Regions from separate parts of the Shewanella khirikhana genome, predicted to be linked through region 1. Evidence: predicted binding sites of a transcription regulator. Region 1 holds the regulator's gene; each other region holds the start of a gene.

Region 1 (5,796 bases):
CATGAAGCCAGATAGACTTTTTCGCCCTGGGCCATTAACTCCTCCATGGACAGGGTTTGATTGAGTGCAGCGGCAGCTTCTGCAGCCTGTGCGCTGGCTTTCTGCTTCTGGGTTTCTACCCAGGCATCAAACTCATCTTCAGCCAGTACCTGCACCACAATGGGCATAAAGCCATGGTCTTTGCCGCAAAGCTCGGCGCACTGGCCACGGTAAATGCCGGGTTTGTCTACCCGGGTCCAGGCTTCATTGATAAAGCCTGGATTGGCATCCTTTTTCACGGCGAAGGCGGGAACCCACCACGAGTGGATAACGTCGTCGGAAGTCATCAGGAAACGGACTTTACGATTGGTGGGCAGTACCAGCGGATTGTCGACTTCCAGCAGGTAATGCTCGCCCTTGGCTTCAGCACCTTCAATTTGCGCGCGGGGAGTAGCAAGAATGCTGTAGAAACCGAAGTCATGGTCGAAGTAATCGTAGCGCCATTTCCATTGGGAACCAGTGACCTTGATGGTCAGCTCAGCATTGGAAGGATCTTCCATGGCAATCAAGGTTTTGGTGGCCGGAATGGCCATGCCAACCAGGATCAGAAAGGGTACCAGGGTCCAGGCTATTTCTACTTTGGTACTTTCATGGAATTGGGCGGCGACGGCGCCTTTGGATTTGCGGTGGTTGATCATGGCGTAAATCATGGCGCCAAAAACCACCACACCTATGGCGCAGCAGATGTACAGGATGGTCATGTGCAGGCCATAAACCTTGCCACTGATCTCCGTTACGCCCTGCGTCATGTTTAGCGGCATGTCAGCCGCAAGGATTGGCGGGGCCAATAAAGCCGCCGCGATACAATACAACCAATGCTTCACAAGACATCTCCTCTGTCAATTGCATCAAGCAACTACAAAGAAAAGTCACACAGTAAGTCTCTGCTCTATGCAAACTCTTCAGTTCCCACAAAAAGCAACGATGACTTCAAAGTGCATTGGCGGTTTGATTGTTGATTAGGTATTTACAGCTCTCTTAACCACACTTGCACCTACAGCTGAATATATCGGTCTGATCCGCATTACCCATGGCGCAAGCCTCAGATACTGCGACGACATAATCGCCAGATATAACAAACGAATCGTTGTTCGCCTGAACTACATTACTTGCAGTTTAAATATTGATCAAGATCACTTTCTTTTCTAATTATCTGAAAAAATTATCGAAAAAAAGCCCCGAAAACGGGGCTGAAGGGGATGAAGCTGTGATTAGTGGAATTGGGCCGAGTGCCTGAGTATGGTGTTTGGCTCGGTTCTTCCTGGCAGGTTGTTGGCATGAGAGTGAGTATTTACATTTTCAAAAATCACTCCGAGGGCAACGGCATTTCGGGCGACCAGTTCAAGGCGGCGTTTGTCTCTGGCTTCCAGTGCATTGGTCCAGCACAGTACCGCGCTTGAGGTGCCATTGGTCAGGGCCTTTTCCATTGCCCAAAGAGTTTCAACTTCGTCCTTGGCATGCACCAGCAATACTCTATCCATACGAACACCAGCCTGAGCCAGCATGGCTTTAAGGCCAATGTTCGGCGGGCTGATAAGCACAATCCAGCGGCCTTCCAGGCTCAGGCGAGCCAGTTCCGGTGCCAGGTTGGCTAATTCATCACGACCCATGGAACAGGTTGAGCGGGTGAGCACCTGAGCCGGACCCATTGCGCTGCTTGCTGGAACATCTGTCCACAGGCCTGGATGGCGCGGTGCGTTGCCAAGGAGTTTGTTCATAGCCAGTCTCCGTTGCGGATAACCCCAACTGCCAGCCCTTCAATGGCGAGGCTTTGATGGGTCAGATCCACTTCAATGGGGGCAAAATCTTCGTTTTCGGCATGCAGATAAACCACATTGCCTTTCTTCTCGAACCGCTTCACGGTGACATCATCTTCAACCCGTGCTACGACAACCTGGCCATTACGGGCCTGATCCATTTTGTGCACGGCCAGCAGGTCGCCATCGAGAATACCTATGTCTTTCATACTGTCGCCGCGAACCCGCAGCAGAAAATCGGCCTGTGGGCGGAACATATTGGGGTCGACCTGGTAATACTGTTCGACATGTTCCTGCGCCAGAATAGGTTCACCCGCAGCCACCTGACCGATAAGTGGCAGACCGGGATCGGGCTGATCTTCCAGCTCGTCACCGGCGAGACGAATACCGCGGGAAGTGCCGGGCATAATCTCAATGCAGCCTTTTTTGGCTAACGCTTTGAGGTGTTCTTCGGCGGCATTGGCACTTTTAAAGCCAAGCCGGGTGGCAATTTCGGCCCGGGTTGGGGGCATGCCGGTTTCGGCGATATTGCGTTTGATCAGGTCCAGGATCTCGGCCTGGCGCGGCGTCAGCGGTCTCATGGGTGTTCCTGTTTTTCTATACAGTTACTGTTAGTATATACAGTATTTTTATCAGTGCAAGTATTAACCATTTTTCAGATTATTGGCGAAGGGATATGGCTGTCTGATATTCTATGCCGCTATTGATAGAAGCCAGGTCCCAAGAAAACAGCATGTCAGCACACGACTCTATTTGGTTTAAGTCTCTGCGTTGGATCCAGAAGCATCTGGTGCACACCATTGTGGTGCCGCAGGACCCCTTTGCCGATTTGAATCTGGATCCCGCCAGACCTTTGGTTTATGTGATGAAAACTGAGTCGGTGAGCGATATTGCCGCCCTCAATGAAATCACCGGCAAAATGGGGCTGCCCAGCCCTTACGAGCCCCTGAAACTCGACGGCGTGGAAACTCCCAGAATCGTTTGTCTCGAAGGCAGTAAGCCGCTGTTTGGCAAGCGTGAAAGCAACGAGCCTTTCCTGCAGACCTTCCTGCAATTGCTGGCTCTGCATCGTCAGCAAAAGGATCTCGATATCCAACTGGTGCCGGTAAGCCTGTATTGGGGCCGCACGCCAGGCAAAGAAGACGACAGTATGCGCGCCGCCGTGCTGGAGCGTGAAGATCCAACCTGGCTGCGTAAGTGCCTGATGATCCTGTTTTTAGGGCGTCATAACTTTGTGCAGTTCTCCCGCGCAGTGTCGCTGCGCAGCATGGCCGATGAACACGGCACCGATAAGCGTATTGCCCACAAATTGGCGCGGGTGGCGCGGGTGCATTTCCGCCGTCAGCGTAAAGTGATGACAGGCCCGGTGCTGCCGAATCGTCAGGCGATGTTCCACGCCCTGCTCAAGTCCGATAACCTCAAAAAGGCCATTGCCGAAGAGGCGGCCAGCAAAAAGATTTCCGAAGAAAAAGCCCGCGAGACTGCCATTGAGTATCTGGATGAAATCGCTGCAGATTACTCCGACAGCCTGGTGCGTATTGCCGAGCGTTTCCTTACCTGGCTTTGGAACAAGCTCTATAAAGGCATCAGCATCAAGGGTGCCGAGCAAATTCGTCAGCTGCACCACGATGGACATGAAATTGTCTACGTGCCCTGTCACCGCTCGCACATGGACTATTTGCTGTTGTCTTACATCCTGTATTACGAAGGCATGGTGCCGCCCCATATTGCCGCGGGTATCAACCTGAACTTCTGGCCTGCCGGTCCCATGTTCCGTCGTGGTGGCGCCTTCTTCATCCGCCGCAGTTTCAACGGTAACAAGCTCTATACCGCAGTGTTCCGAGAGTATCTGGATCAGCTGTTTGCCAAAGGCTATTCGGTGGAATACTTCACCGAAGGTGGCCGCTCCCGAACCGGTCGTCTGTTGGCACCCAAGACGGGCATGCTGGCGATGACGCTTTCCTCTGTGATTCGCGGTATCGAACGCCCGGTGACCCTGGTGCCCGTGTACCTTGGCTACGACCATGTGATGGAAGTGGCGACTTATCACAAGGAACTGTCGGGTAAGAAGAAAGAGAAAGAATCAGTGTGGCAGGTGTTTGGTGCCATCCGTAAGCTTGGCAACTTCGGCCGTGGTTATGTGAACTTCGGCGAGCCTATTACCCTGCAAAACTTTCTCACCGAGAAGGTGCCCGATTGGCGCGAGCAGGTGAGCGAAGATCCCGACCAGAAGCCAAGCTGGCTGACCCCTGTGGTGAACTCCTTGGCCAATCGGGTGATGACCCGTATCAACAACGCCGCCGCCGCGAGCTCGGTTACTTTGTCGAGCATGGTGCTGCTGGCCTCAGAGCAAAATGCGCTGGAGCGCGGTCAGCTTGAGCGTCAGATTGACCTCTACCTGAACCTCCTGAAAACCGTGCCTTACACCGGCTATGCCTCTGTAACCGAGGGCAGTGGTAAAGATTTGGTTGAGCGCGGCCTTGAGCTGAATAAGCTGGTGGAAACCCGTGATGATTTAGGCTCCATCATTTCCATTGAAGATGGTCAGGCCATTTCAATGACTTATTATCGCAACAATATCATCCACTTATTTGTGATCCCGTCGCTGCTTGCCACCATCATGGTGCGCCATGAGCGGATATCCCGTGCAGACCTGCATGAAATGGTGGCCGAATGTTATCCACTGCTCAAGGCTGAGCTGTTTATGGGCATTCAGGATTTGCCTGCCTATGTAGATGCGCTGGTAGATGCCTTTGTTGCCGAGGGGCTGATCCAGGGTGACAGCGAGCTTGCACTGGTAGACGATCGCATTGCGCAGCTGTTGCTGCTTGCCGGCGTGGTCTCAGAGACCCTCAAGCGCTATGCGGTGATCTTCAACCTGCTGGCCGAATCGCCGGATATGGAGCGTTCTGACCTTGAGCATCACAGCCATCGCCTTGCCAGCCGTCTTGGCTCCATCCATGGTGTGACTGCGCCTGAGTTTTACGACAAGAAGCTGTATGCGTTGCTATCGAGTAAACTGAAGGACCTTGGCTATCTGTCTGATAAAGCCGATGGCAACAAGGCCCGTAAGATCCGCGATCACGTCAATGGGCTGCTGCGTGGCTCGGTACGTCAAACCATTATCGATACCGTCACCCAGGAGCGCGACTGATGGCAAACCACATGAATGCGGCCCGTCATAAGGCCAAGGCGCCGTCCTTACTTGGCGGCGCCATGATCATCGCCGGTACCACTGTCGGTGCCGGGATGTTTTCGCTGCCGGTAGTGGGCACAGGCATGTGGTTTGGATGGTCTCTGGTGTTGATGGGCGGCATTTGGCTGTGTATGTTGCTGTCTGGCTTGTTGCTGCTGGAAACCAACTTAAGATACGAGCCCGGCGCCAGCTTCGATACCCTGACCCGCGATACCCTCGGGCGCTTTGGCCGGATTGTGAATGGCCTGTCCATCGCCTTTGTTCTCTACATTCTCACCTACGCCTATATCAGTGGTGGCGGCTCGATTGTCAACCACAGCCTGGAAGGCTTAGGGATCAGCTTGCCCCAAAGCATTGCCGGACTGGTATTTGCGCTGGTGCTGGCTGCGGTGGTGATGATTAGTACCCGCGCGGTGGACCGTATTACCACCATTATGCTGGGCGGTATGGTGATCACCTTCTTCCTTGCCGTGGGTAATCTGCTGATTGAGGTCGATACCCTCAAGCTGTTTTCACCCGACGGTGAGCAGCGTTTTGCGCCCTTCCTGTGGGCGGCCATCCCCTTTGGTCTGGCCAGCTTTGGCTATCACGGTAATGTGCCTTCGCTGGTGAAATACTACGGTAAGCAGCCGTCAGTCATCATCAAAGCCATTGTGATTGGTACCTTTATCGCATTGGTGATTTACGTGTGCTGGCTGCTGGCCGCCATGGGCAATCTGCCGCGCAGCCAATTCAGCGAGATCATCGCCCAGGGTGGCAATATGGGGGTATTGGTGTCGGCGCTCTCTGGCGTGATGGCCAGCG
Region 2 (5,796 bases), 1.6 Mb from region 1:
TTGGCGACAGACACTATGATGCCATCTTGCTGTCGGGCCAAAGCTGCGAAACCTGCGAAGATCTGCAGCGTCATCTGGCCAAGGTAAAAGATCACACCGGCTCTTTACTGTTGCTGAACGACTGCCTCGACCCAGAGGTCTACACCCAGGAAATGGAGCCCTTTGTCGACCTGGTGCTGCAGTTGCCAGTGAGCGAGCTTAAGCTGGCGCAAAACCTGATTTTCCCGCCGGTGAAGCGCGATGTGGCGCCCAAGCCGCAAATTACCAAGACGCCGACCACCCGCCATCCGTTGAACGTGCTGGCGGTGGACGATAACCTCGCCAACCTGAAACTGATTGATACGCTGCTTAAAGAACTGGTTGCCAACGTGGTGGCCGTCAGCAGTGGCGATCAGGCGGTTGCCCTGGCCAAGAGTCGCGCCTTTGATTTGATTTTTATGGACATTCAAATGCCAGGCACCGATGGCATTACGGCAACAAGGCTTATCCGTCAGGACTCGTTGAATCGCAATACCCCGATTATTGCCGTGACCGCCCATGCGATTAACGAAGAGCGCGAACGCATTCAGGCCAGCGGCATGGATGGCTACCTGCCAAAACCCATCGACGAAGCTGCCCTTAAAGGGGTGATTGCCCGTTGGCTGACCCGTCCCAAGTTCACCCACTTCGACAGCAACACCCTCAACTGGGAGCTGTGTTTAAGCCAGGCCAACCAAAAAGAAGACCTCGCCATCGACATGTTGAAGATGATGTTGGAATCTCTGCCCGGCACAGTAAACGATATCGAACTTGCCATGGCCCGCAGCGACAACGAAGCCATGCTTTACACGGTACACAAACTCCACGGCGCCAGCTGCTATTGCGGCGTGCCCACCACCCAGAAACTCTGCCAACAAATCGAGTCTGCGCTCAAGCGCGGCGCCGAGGTGGCAGATGTCGAACCGGAAATCCTTGAGTTACTTGATGAGCTGACTAAGGTAGAATCGGCGGCAACCCAAGTTATTTCCCAGATGTCAGCGGAAGTTCCCAATGAGCTCTAAACCCGGATTTTTCAAGCGCCTCAAGGCCTTGTCCCTGCCTCAAAAGCAACTGTTTGCCGTGGCCCTGTGCCAGCGCATGTACCCCAACTACCAACTGTTCTCCGAGGTATGCGAGTTTGGCGACCCCAAGGTGCTGGATACCGTACTGAACCTGCTGTGGCAGTCTCTGTACGACCGCAAGCTGAAGCTTAACCTTGAGCTGCACCTCGACCGCCTGGAAGAAGTGACGCCTGAGCCTGAGCAATTTGACGTTTATGGCGCCTACCCTGCCATGGATGCAGCGGTGGCTCTGGTGAGTCTGCTCAGCGGCATCGAGAGCAAAATCGAAGAAGACATCACTAATATCAGTAAATTGTCTTCGGCAACTGTGGCCAACTATATCGAAGCCATCAGTGATGTAGAGCTGGACGATGAGGCGCTGGACGACTTTGTATTCGCCCACGAAGCCATGGTAGCCGAGCGCGAACTGCAGGCGTCACTGCTGGATCTGGTTGAAGATAACCCGGATATGTCGGCCGACTTTATCAAGGCGCTCAGAAAGGAAATTGTCAGCAGCGGCGTATCCAACATCGGGATCAGCGTGCAGGATACCGCGCAGGCCTGAAAGGGTTAATCGATGAAAACCTTGCTCTATCAGGGATATGTACTCACCAACAGCGACGGCAAGACCAACAGCTGGAAGCTCACCATAGGTGACGAGGTGCGTATTGGCTCCCTGTTTGAGCTCAGGCGTCAGGTGGCGTTTTTTCAGGAGCTGGGGATATTGCCGCCAGTAAAGGAATACGCCAGCGGCGATGCCGGATTCAAGCCCAGGGGCAAACCAGGCGAAAAGCCCCGCAAGGCCGCAGGCAGCCACAGACTAAAGCGATAACAGGCCAATTGACCTGAGGCGATAAACTGCAGGCTCAGGCGCAGTTGCTGCCAATCGCACCAACTCACTTAACTCACGTCCTCAGCCTGCGGCGCTTTCTTGCTTTCTTGTTTGCTTCCTTGGCTGCCCGCTTTCGCAACGTCCTCATGCCCCCAATATCCCGCAAACGCCAGCTGCAGGTCGGTCTTGTGACTTTGGCTTGAAGCGCGCTCTAATCCACCGCATCAGTCATCGAAAACAGGCCATCGGCACGGGATTTCATAAAGTCGATAAAGGCTTTGACCTTGGCGGGCTGCTGCTGGCGCTGATGACACAGAATCGAGATCCGCCGCCGCTCGCCAACCCAATCACCAAGTACTGGGACCAGCGCGCCCGATTGCAGCTCCTGCTTGAAAAAGAGTTCCGGCCCATAAAGAATGCCACCATCGTCCACACAGGCGCTGATAGCGCCCTGTAAGTCGGTCAGGGTGAGACTCGCCGGGCCATCATAATAAAACGCCTCCCCCTGGGGGTGACGCAGTGACCAGTTATACAGTGGCCACACCTTAATGATGTCATGGCTTGCCAGCGCACTGGGATGCTGAGGCTTGCCCCGGGCCTCAATGTAGGCAGGTGACGCAACCAGCCGATAATCCAAGGTGCCCAGCGGCACAGCCACCCAGGATGAGTCCGGCTGAATGCCGCCAACAATGGCAATGTCGATCCCCTTATCGATAAGATCCACTACCTCGTTTTTCTGGGTAATGTGCAGTCGAATGCCCGGATAAGTGCGACGAAACTCGTTGATGGTCTTCATAAAGATCATCGAGACAATGGAAATGGGCGCGGCAATCCTCAACGTGCCTTCCAGCAAATCTTCACCGCCGCCATACAAGGTATCCACGGCGCTCACCAGTGCCCGATAACGCTCGTACAACGCCATGCCCTCTTCGGTGAGGCGGATTTTGCGGGTACTACGCATCAGCAGCTGACGACCGCGGCTTTGCTCGAGGCGGGATAACTTGCGGCTCACGGTAGCCACCGGCATGTCGAGGCGCATCGCCAGTGCCGACAGGCTGCCGGCATCCACCAACTGCACAAACAGATAAATCAGCTCAAGTTCGCTGCCGGGATGCTCTCTCATCACCCGCACTCCTTTGTTACTGCGACCAACTGCCAATGGTCAGGCCGCTTTATCATATGCTAATTTGCCCCTTACGCGTGATCCCCCTACCGAATTTGTGACCCCAAGAGGCCTGTATGTCGCAACTGCTTTTGCCGCTCCTCGCCGTGATTGCCATTATGGCAGCCGGCGCCCTGTGCAATCGCATCCTGCCAAGGCCGGTGGAAGGGGTGCTGAATCAATACGTGTACTTTGTGGCATTTCCGGCCATTTTATTCATAAGCCTGGCCGCCACGCCCTTCGATGACATCATGAACCCAGGCTTTGTGCTTGGTTATCTCGGCGCGATGGCGCTGACCTACTTCAGCGTGTATCGAATCTATTGCCGCGCCGAAGGAAAAGCGCGTCCCGCCGCTATCCGTGCGCTGGCAGCCACCTTCGGCAACACCGCCTTTATTGGCATTCCGGTATTAATGGCGCTCTACCCAGGTAATAACACCGCCATGATGGCCGCTGCAGTGGCGAGCCTGTTATCGGTGCTGATGTTTGCCGTCACCGTGGTGCAGCTAAGGCTGGTGCACGAGTCACTGCCGCCCATTCAGCGCCTGTGGCTGATGGCCAAAGTAGTGGGCAAAAATCCCATTGTACTTGGCAGCGCATTAGGGGTTTTGGCCTCGTATCTTGAGCTCATATTGCCAGCTTCAGTCGAAACCCTGGTGAGGATTGTCGGCCAAAGCTCCAGCCCCTGCGCCCTGTTTGCAATCGGCATAGCCCTGGCCCGCTCACTCAAAGAGCCACCACTGGCAGCAAAAGATTTACCCTTCTGGCCCATCAACCTGGCAAAACTGGCTATCCAGCCGCTGCTGGCGCTTGGTCTGCTGGCCATGCTGGGGGTGTCGTCAGAGCTTCTGATCATGGGCGTGCTGCTGGCCGCCATGCCAACGGCCGCCAGTGTGTATTTGCTGGCCTACCGCGACCAAACCTTGGATAAACAAACCGCCCGCGGCATAGTAACAGGTACAGTGTTAACCCTGCTCAGCCTGCCGATGTTGGCAAGCGGACTTAAATTCATCGTTTAATCAAAACGATAAAAAATATTTTCATCGGGATGTTTGCAAAGATTTACTGTACAAAAAATCAGTATATACTGTTTATCAATACAGTGGTTTGGTGACGTATCACACAGGATTGCCATCATGCTTTGTCAGCTCAGCATCAATAATTTTGCCATCGTCAGATTTCTGGAACTGGATTTCCGCCCCGGCATGACCAGCATTACCGGCGAGACCGGTGCCGGTAAGTCCATCGCCATCGATGCCCTTGGTCTGTGTTTGGGTAACAGGGCCGATGCCGCCGCCGTGCGCCCGGGCGCTTCAAAAACCGAAGTCAGTGCCCGCTTCTCACTGGACGATGTGCCTTTAGCCCGCCGCTGGCTGGAAGATAACGATCTTGAGCTGGAAGATGAATGCATCCTCAGACGCACCATTACCGCCGATGGCCGCTCCCGCGCTTACATCAACGGTAATCCGGTGCCCTTATCACAGTTAAAGGCCCTCGGTCAGTATTTAGTGGGTATTCATGGTCAGCATGCCCACCACGCGCTGCTGAAAAATGAGCACCAATTACAACTGCTCGACAGCTATGCCAACCACCGCATGTTGCAGGAATCGGTCGCCAGTGCCTATCAGCGCTGCCGTCAGGTTGAATCCGAACTCAGACAACTCGAGCAAAGCCAGCAAGAGCGCATCGCCCGTAAGCAGTTGCTGCAATATCAGGTTGAAGAGCTGGATGAGTTTGCCCTCGCCGAAGGTGAGTTCGAACAAATCGAGGCCGAGCACAAACGCCTGGCCAATGGCACAGCGCTGATTGAGGACTGCCAGCACACCTTATCGCTTCTGAGTGAATCCGATGAAGGCAATATAGAGTCACTGCTGAACCGGGCATTGTCACTGGCAGCCACCCTGGAGTCCCTCGACCCAAGCCTGGCGCCCATCGGCAATATGCTTAATGATGCCTTTATTCAGGTACAGGAAAGCAGCAGCGAGCTTGGCCGCTACCTGTCCAACCTTGAGCTGGACCCAGAGCACTTTGCCGCGCTGGAAGAACGTTTGTCCAAGGCCATGACCCTGGCGCGTAAGCACCATGTGGCAGCCGACAAGCTGGCGGCGCATCATCAGGAGCTGGCGCAGGAACTTGCCGGGTTAGATTCAGATGAAGCCCAGCTCGATGAGCTGAAACAGCAGGTGATCACCAGCCGCGAGGCTTATCTCAATCACGCCCAAAAACTGAGCCAGAGCCGCAGCCGTTACGCCAAAGAGCTCGACAAGCTGGTGACAGCTTCTATTCAGGAGCTGAATATGCCCAAGGGCAAGTTCACCATTGAAGTCAGTTTCAACGACAAGATGCTAAGCCCCAGCGGCAGTGACAGTGTCGAGTTTCTGGTAACCACCAACCCCGGCCAGCCGTTATCGCCGCTGGCCAAGGTCGCCTCCGGTGGTGAGCTCAGCCGCATTGGATTGGGTATTCAGGTGATCACCGCCAAGAAGGTGTCCACACCGACACTGATTTTCGACGAAGTGGATGTAGGGATCTCCGGCCCCACCGCCGCCGTTGTGGGTCGCATGCTGCGTTCACTGGGCGAAGCAACTCAGGTGTTTTGTGTCACGCACCTGCCGCAGGTTGCAGGTAACGGCCATCAACATATGTTCGTCAACAAAACCAGCAAGGGCGGGCAAACCGAGACCTCCATGCAACCGCTGGACAAAGAGCAGCGGGTGCAGGAA
Region 3 (5,796 bases), 1.6 Mb from region 1:
CCGTGGCGCACAGCACGACGGATGATACGGCGCAGCACATAGCCACGGCCTTCGTTGGATGGCATCACGCCATCGGCAACCAGGAAGGCACAGGAGCGAATGTGGTCGGCAATAACGCGAAGGGATTTGTTTTCCAAATCAGTCACACCGATGATTTCGGCAGTCTTGGCAATCAGCTTCTGGAAAATATCGATTTCGTAGTTTGAGTGCACGCCCTGCATGATGGCAGAGATACGCTCGATACCCATACCTGTATCCACGGCAGGCTTTGGCAGCGGGTCCAGGGTACCGTCGGACTGACGGTTGTACTGCATGAATACGATGTTCCAGATCTCGATAAAACGGTCGCCATCTTCTTCAGGGCTGCCAGGACGGCCACCCCAAATGTGCGCGCCGTGATCGTAGAAGATTTCAGTACAGGGGCCACAAGGACCGGTATCGCCCATCTGCCAGAAGTTGTCTGATGCGAATGGCGCGCCCTTGTTATCACCGATACGGATGATGTTTTCGGCAGGAACACCAATTTGCTTGTTCCAAATATCGAATGCTTCGTCATCGGTGTGGTACACGGTAACGCACAGCTTCTCTTTCGGCAGTTTCAGGGTACCGGTGAGGAATTCCCAGGCGAAGCGGATGGCGTCTTCTTTGAAGTAATCACCAAAGCTGAAGTTGCCCAGCATTTCGAAGAAGGTGTGGTGACGGGCGGTGTAACCCACGTTGTCCAGGTCGTTATGCTTACCACCGGCGCGAACGCAGCGCTGTGCGGTCGCGGCGCGAACGTAGCTGCGCTTTTCCATGCCAAGGAAACAGTCTTTGAACTGGTTCATACCGGCGTTGGTGAACAGCAGTGTTGGATCATTACCGGGAACCAGAGAGCTGCTGTCTACTACCTGGTGACCCTGCTGCCTGAAATACTCGAGAAAAGCACTGCGAAGCGCGGCTGTGGTTTGATACATGAAAACGTCCTGAGTTGGATAAGCCTGATACGACAAGCCGCAGCCACTTCCACGGGCTGCCGACAAAAATTTGGGGCTCATTATAACCTCAAGAGTTTCGAATAAGATAGCGCACAGGCCGCGAAATCCGGGTCAATCGGGGTAGGAGTTTGGGGTCTCAATCACTCGGGAAACAAAGTCAGCGGGCAAGGCTGACTAAAATAAAAAAGACCGCCTCGGGTGCGGTCTTTAATCCATATCGTAAGGGTCAAAATCCAACGCGTGGGATATTTCATCGAAACTGAATCCCTGCCCCGCAAGGTAGCGGATGCGTTTCGCCCTGTCTTTGGCATCGACAGGTTTGGTGGCACCAAACTTTTTCAGCGCCTTTGCCCTGGCTTGGGCATACCAATCCACATCACAGCCTTCGAGGTTGGTTTGGATAACCTCTTTATCCAATCCCTTGGCTATCATGGCCTGACGCGCTCGGGCAGCGCCATGGCCTTTCAGTACTGACGAGCGGACAACTGATGCACCATAGCGACTGTCATTCAGGTAGCCTTTGGCTTCACACTCATCCAGTACTCGCTCAATCTCGAGGGCCTCATGCCCCTTGGCGAGCAGTTTAAGCTTGAGTTCGTTACGGCTGTGATCACGCCTGGCAAGGGATGCCAGTGCGTGATTCATCAGTTCCTGACTCAGAACACTTCTCCGGTTTCGAAGTCGATGTTTTCATCGCCTTCGGCGCTGGTCGCTTCAGCAGAGCTGGTGTGAGACAGCAGCAGATCGCGCAGTGACTTTTCAATCTCGGCAGCGATTTCACCGTTTTCGGCCAGGAACTTGGTCGCGTTGGCACGGCCCTGACCAATCTTGTCGCCCTTGTAGCTGTACCAGGCACCGGATTTCTCAATCAGTTTGTGCAGTACACCCAGGTCAACCAGCTCACCGGTACGGTTAATGCCCTGGCCGTAAAGGATCTGGAAGTCAGCCTGACGGAAAGGTGCAGCAATCTTGTTCTTAACCACTTTCACGCGGGTTTCGTTACCCACCACTTCGTCGCCTTCTTTAATGGCACCGGTACGGCGGATATCCAAACGCACGGATGCGTAGAATTTCAGGGCGTTACCACCGGTAGTGGTTTCTGGGTTACCGAACATCACACCAATCTTCATACGGATTTGGTTGATGAAAATCAGCAGGGTGTTGGACTGCTTGAGGTTACCGGCAAGCTTACGCATCGCCTGACTCATCATACGGGCCGCAAGGCCTACGTGAGAGTCACCGATTTCACCTTCGATTTCCGCTTTAGGAACCAGTGCAGCAACCGAGTCGACGATGATAACGTCTACGGCGCCACTGCGGGTCAGCGCATCACAGATTTCCAGCGCCTGTTCACCCGTGTCTGGCTGAGAACACAGCAGGTTGTCGATATCTACGCCGAGCTTACGGGCATATACAGGGTCGAGGGCGTGTTCAGCATCGATAAAGGCGCACACTTTGCCTGCACGCTGAGCCGCAGCAATCACTTCCAGAGTCAGGGTAGTTTTACCTGATGATTCAGGACCATAGATTTCTACAATACGGCCCATTGGCAGACCGCCGGCACCCAACGCCACGTCCAGAGACAGCGAGCCGGTGGAGATGGTTTCCACATCCATGGAGCGGTCTTCACCCAGCTTCATGATGGAGCCTTTACCAAACTGCTTTTCAATTTGGCCAAGAACGGCGGCAAGTGCTTTCTCTTTATTTGGATCGATTTTCATTGTTCCCTCTCACACACAGCTGGCGCTGTGAAGACGCAACGGTTAATGCGGTTCAGGCAAAAGCCCTGTGTATTTGTACATATTGAAAGCTAGTATACTGTACAATCATACAGTATCAACCCCTGGATGAAATAATTTTCAGCGGCGCAGAAATCCACTGTTTCATCACCTTGAATTGAAAAGGATCACTTTAGCGAAAAACTTGGTAGACTGGGCGCCCATAGGCTTTACCCGCGGCTTGACCAGACAAGCCCCATCGCAATAACAGAGTGGCAATGAACAGCACAGACCTGCTTGATCTCGAAAAACACACCCCAATGATGCGTCAGTATCTGACCATGAAGGCAGCGCACCCCGACATGCTGCTGTTTTATCGTATGGGCGACTTTTATGAACTCTTTTACGATGATGCCAAGCGTGCCTCGGAAATGCTGGCCATTTCACTGACTGCCCGCGGCAAGAGCGGCGGCGATCCTATCCCCATGGCGGGTATCCCCTATCATGCGGTGGAAGGCTATCTGGCCAAGTTGGTGCAATTGGGTCAGTCGGTTGCCATTTGTGAGCAAATAGGCGACCCGGCCACCTCAAAAGGCCCGGTAGAACGTAAAGTGGTACGCGTCGTCACGCCGGGTACGCTTACCGATGAAGCGCTGCTGCAGGAGCGCCAGGATAATCTGCTGGCTGCGGTTTACCAGGGCAAGGTGGGTTATGGTTTTGCCACTCTGGATGTGGCATCCGGCCGCTTTGTCATTGCTGAATTACCAAGCCGTGAAGCGCTTGAGGCCGAGCTTCAGCGCACCTGTCCGGCAGAGCTTTTATACAGCGAAGACTTTGCCGATATGGCGCTGATTAATCATATCAAGGGCAAGCGCCGCCGCCCCGAGTGGGAGTTTGACTACGATACCTGCATCAAGCTGCTGCTTGAGCAGTTTGGTACCCGCGATCTGCGTGGCTTTGGCATTACCGACGCCCGCCTGTCGCTGCAGGCCGCAGGCTGTCTGATGCAATACGTTAAAGACACTCAGCGCACCGCCCTGCCCCATATCAATTCCATCGCGCGCTTCAATCAGGGCGATAGCATCATTCTGGATGCGGCCACCCGCCGCAATCTGGAACTGACCATCAGCCTGTCGGGCTCGCGGGAAAACACCCTTGCCAGCGTGCTGGATAACACAGTCACCGCCATGGGCAGTCGGATGCTGCAGCGCTGGATCCACCAGCCACTGCGCTGCCACGATACCATTCGTGGTCGCCAGCAGGCAGTGCAGGAATTGCTGGAAACCGGACTCTACGACGATCTTCGTGCAGAACTTAAAGCCCTTGGCGATATCGAGCGTATTCTGGCGCGTCTGGCGCTGCGAAGCGCCCGCCCGCGGGACTTCGCCCGGTTAAGAGATGCCCTCGGAATTTTGCCGCTTATCCGCGAGCGCGTGCAGCGCTGTGAGTCGCGCCATCTGAAGTCACTCAATATTCTTCTGGGTGACTTCCCCGAGGAATATGAACTGCTTAGCCGCGCAATTGTGGATAATCCGCCGGTACTTATCCGTGATGGCGGCGTCATTCGCGAAGGCTACCACAGTGAACTGGATGAGTGGCGCAAACTCAGCGATGGCGGCATCGACTATCTGGAGCAGATGGAGCTGCGTGAAAAAGAGCGAACCGGCATCGCCACGCTCAAGGTTGGCTTCAACCGGGTTCACGGCTACTACATCGAAGTCAGCCGAGCGCAATCAGCCCTGGTGCCTCTTGCTTATCAGCGTCGCCAGACGTTGAAAAACACCGAGCGCTACATCACTCCTGAGCTTAAAGAGTACGAAGAGAAGGTGCTCTCCAGCCAGGGCAAGGCACTGGCGCTTGAAAAGCAGCTGTGGGAAGAGCTGTTTGATTTGATATTGCCCAAGCTTCAGGAATTGCAGGACTTTGCCCGCGCCGCCTCTGAGCTCGATGTGCTGGCAAACTTTGCCGATAGAGCCGATATCTTCAACTATCACTGCCCGGAACTCAGCGACACCACCGGGATCCTGATTGAAGCAGGTCGTCACCCCGTGGTTGAGCGGGTCAGCCAAAGCCCCTTCATCCCGAACCCAGTAGAGTTGTCCAGCCAGCGCCGTATGTTGATTGTGACCGGCCCCAACATGGGCGGTAAATCCACTTATATGCGTCAGGTCGCGCTCATTACCCTGATGGCGCATATCGGCAGTTTTGTACCTGCGGAACGTGCACTGATTGGTCCGGTGGACAGAATTTTCACCCGCATTGGTGCCAGTGATGACCTGGCGTCCGGGCGCTCGACCTTTATGGTGGAGATGACGGAAACTGCCAACATCCTGCACAACGCCACGGCAAACAGCCTGGTGTTGATGGATGAGATTGGCCGCGGTACCTCCACCTATGATGGGATGTCACTGGCTTGGTCAGCGGCGGAATACCTGGCACAGAAACTTGGCGCCATGACCTTGTTCGCGACCCACTATTTTGAGCTGACCCAGCTGCCAGAATTGCTGCCCGGGGTGCACAACGTGCATCTGGATGCCATTGAGCATGAAGATACCATCGCCTTTATGCACGCCGTTCAGGAGGGCGCTGCCAGCAAGAGTTATGGTCTGCAGGTGGCGGCACTTGCCGGGGTTCCGGCAAATGTCATCAAGGCCGCTAAACATAAGCTGCATCAACTGGAAAGCCGCGACCATCAGTCAGGCAACCCAGCGCAGCAAAGCTTGCCACTGTCAGCCGCCCTGCCTGAGCCTTCTGCTGTGGAAGCAAGGCTCGAGCGAATTGTTGCCGACGACTTGACCCCAAGGGCCGCACTTGAGCTGATTTATGAACTGAAGCGCTTGATGTAAGTGGCGAGTGTAAATAGCAGCGCTAATTAAGACACATTAAAAAACGCCTCGTTTCTATTGAAAACAGAGGCGTTTTTTTATGGCGTGAATAGGGAACGTCAGTTTCTGAACAAAGCCTCTACTGACAGCCCCTGGGCACTCAAAATATCCCGCAGGCGTTTCAGGGCTTCTACCTGAATTTGCCGCACCCGTTCACGGGTCAGGCCAATTTCAGCGCCTACGTCTTCCAGGGTTGAGGGCTCATAGCCAAGTAAT

The links. Region 1 encodes LexA, which represses DNA repair genes until DNA is damaged. Its sites were predicted from a motif close to TACTGTATNNNNATACAGTA; they were not measured.
Region 2: recN (DNA repair protein RecN) is a predicted target of LexA. The motif match lies at 4,159-4,178, and genes of this name have one in related genera.
Region 3: recA (recombinase RecA) is a predicted target of LexA. The motif match lies at 2,794-2,813, and genes of this name have one in related genera.

The regions. Positions count from the first base shown of each region.
Region 1 is NZ_CP020373.1:3,880,947-3,886,742, reverse strand. Features, by position in the region: gene coxB (cytochrome c oxidase subunit II) at 1-863, opposite strand, end outside; gene STH12_RS17050 (cell division inhibitor SulA) at 1,251-1,757, opposite strand; gene lexA (transcriptional repressor LexA) at 1,754-2,377, opposite strand; gene plsB (glycerol-3-phosphate 1-O-acyltransferase PlsB) at 2,530-4,950, shown strand; gene mtr (tryptophan permease) at 4,950-5,796, shown strand, end outside.
Region 2 is NZ_CP020373.1:655,219-661,014, reverse strand. Features, by position in the region: gene barA (two-component sensor histidine kinase BarA) at 1-1,040, shown strand, start outside; gene STH12_RS02820 (YjaG family protein) at 1,030-1,644, shown strand; gene STH12_RS02815 (DUF3319 domain-containing protein) at 1,657-1,911, shown strand; gene STH12_RS02810 (LysR family transcriptional regulator) at 2,123-3,034, opposite strand; gene STH12_RS02805 (AEC family transporter) at 3,151-4,092, shown strand; gene recN (DNA repair protein RecN) at 4,210-5,796, shown strand, end outside.
Region 3 is NZ_CP020373.1:676,669-682,464, reverse strand. Features, by position in the region: gene alaS (alanine--tRNA ligase) at 1-956, opposite strand, end outside; gene STH12_RS02905 (regulatory protein RecX) at 1,185-1,622, opposite strand; gene recA (recombinase RecA) at 1,634-2,698, opposite strand; gene mutS (DNA mismatch repair protein MutS) at 2,974-5,541, shown strand; gene rpoS (RNA polymerase sigma factor RpoS) at 5,640-5,796, opposite strand, start outside.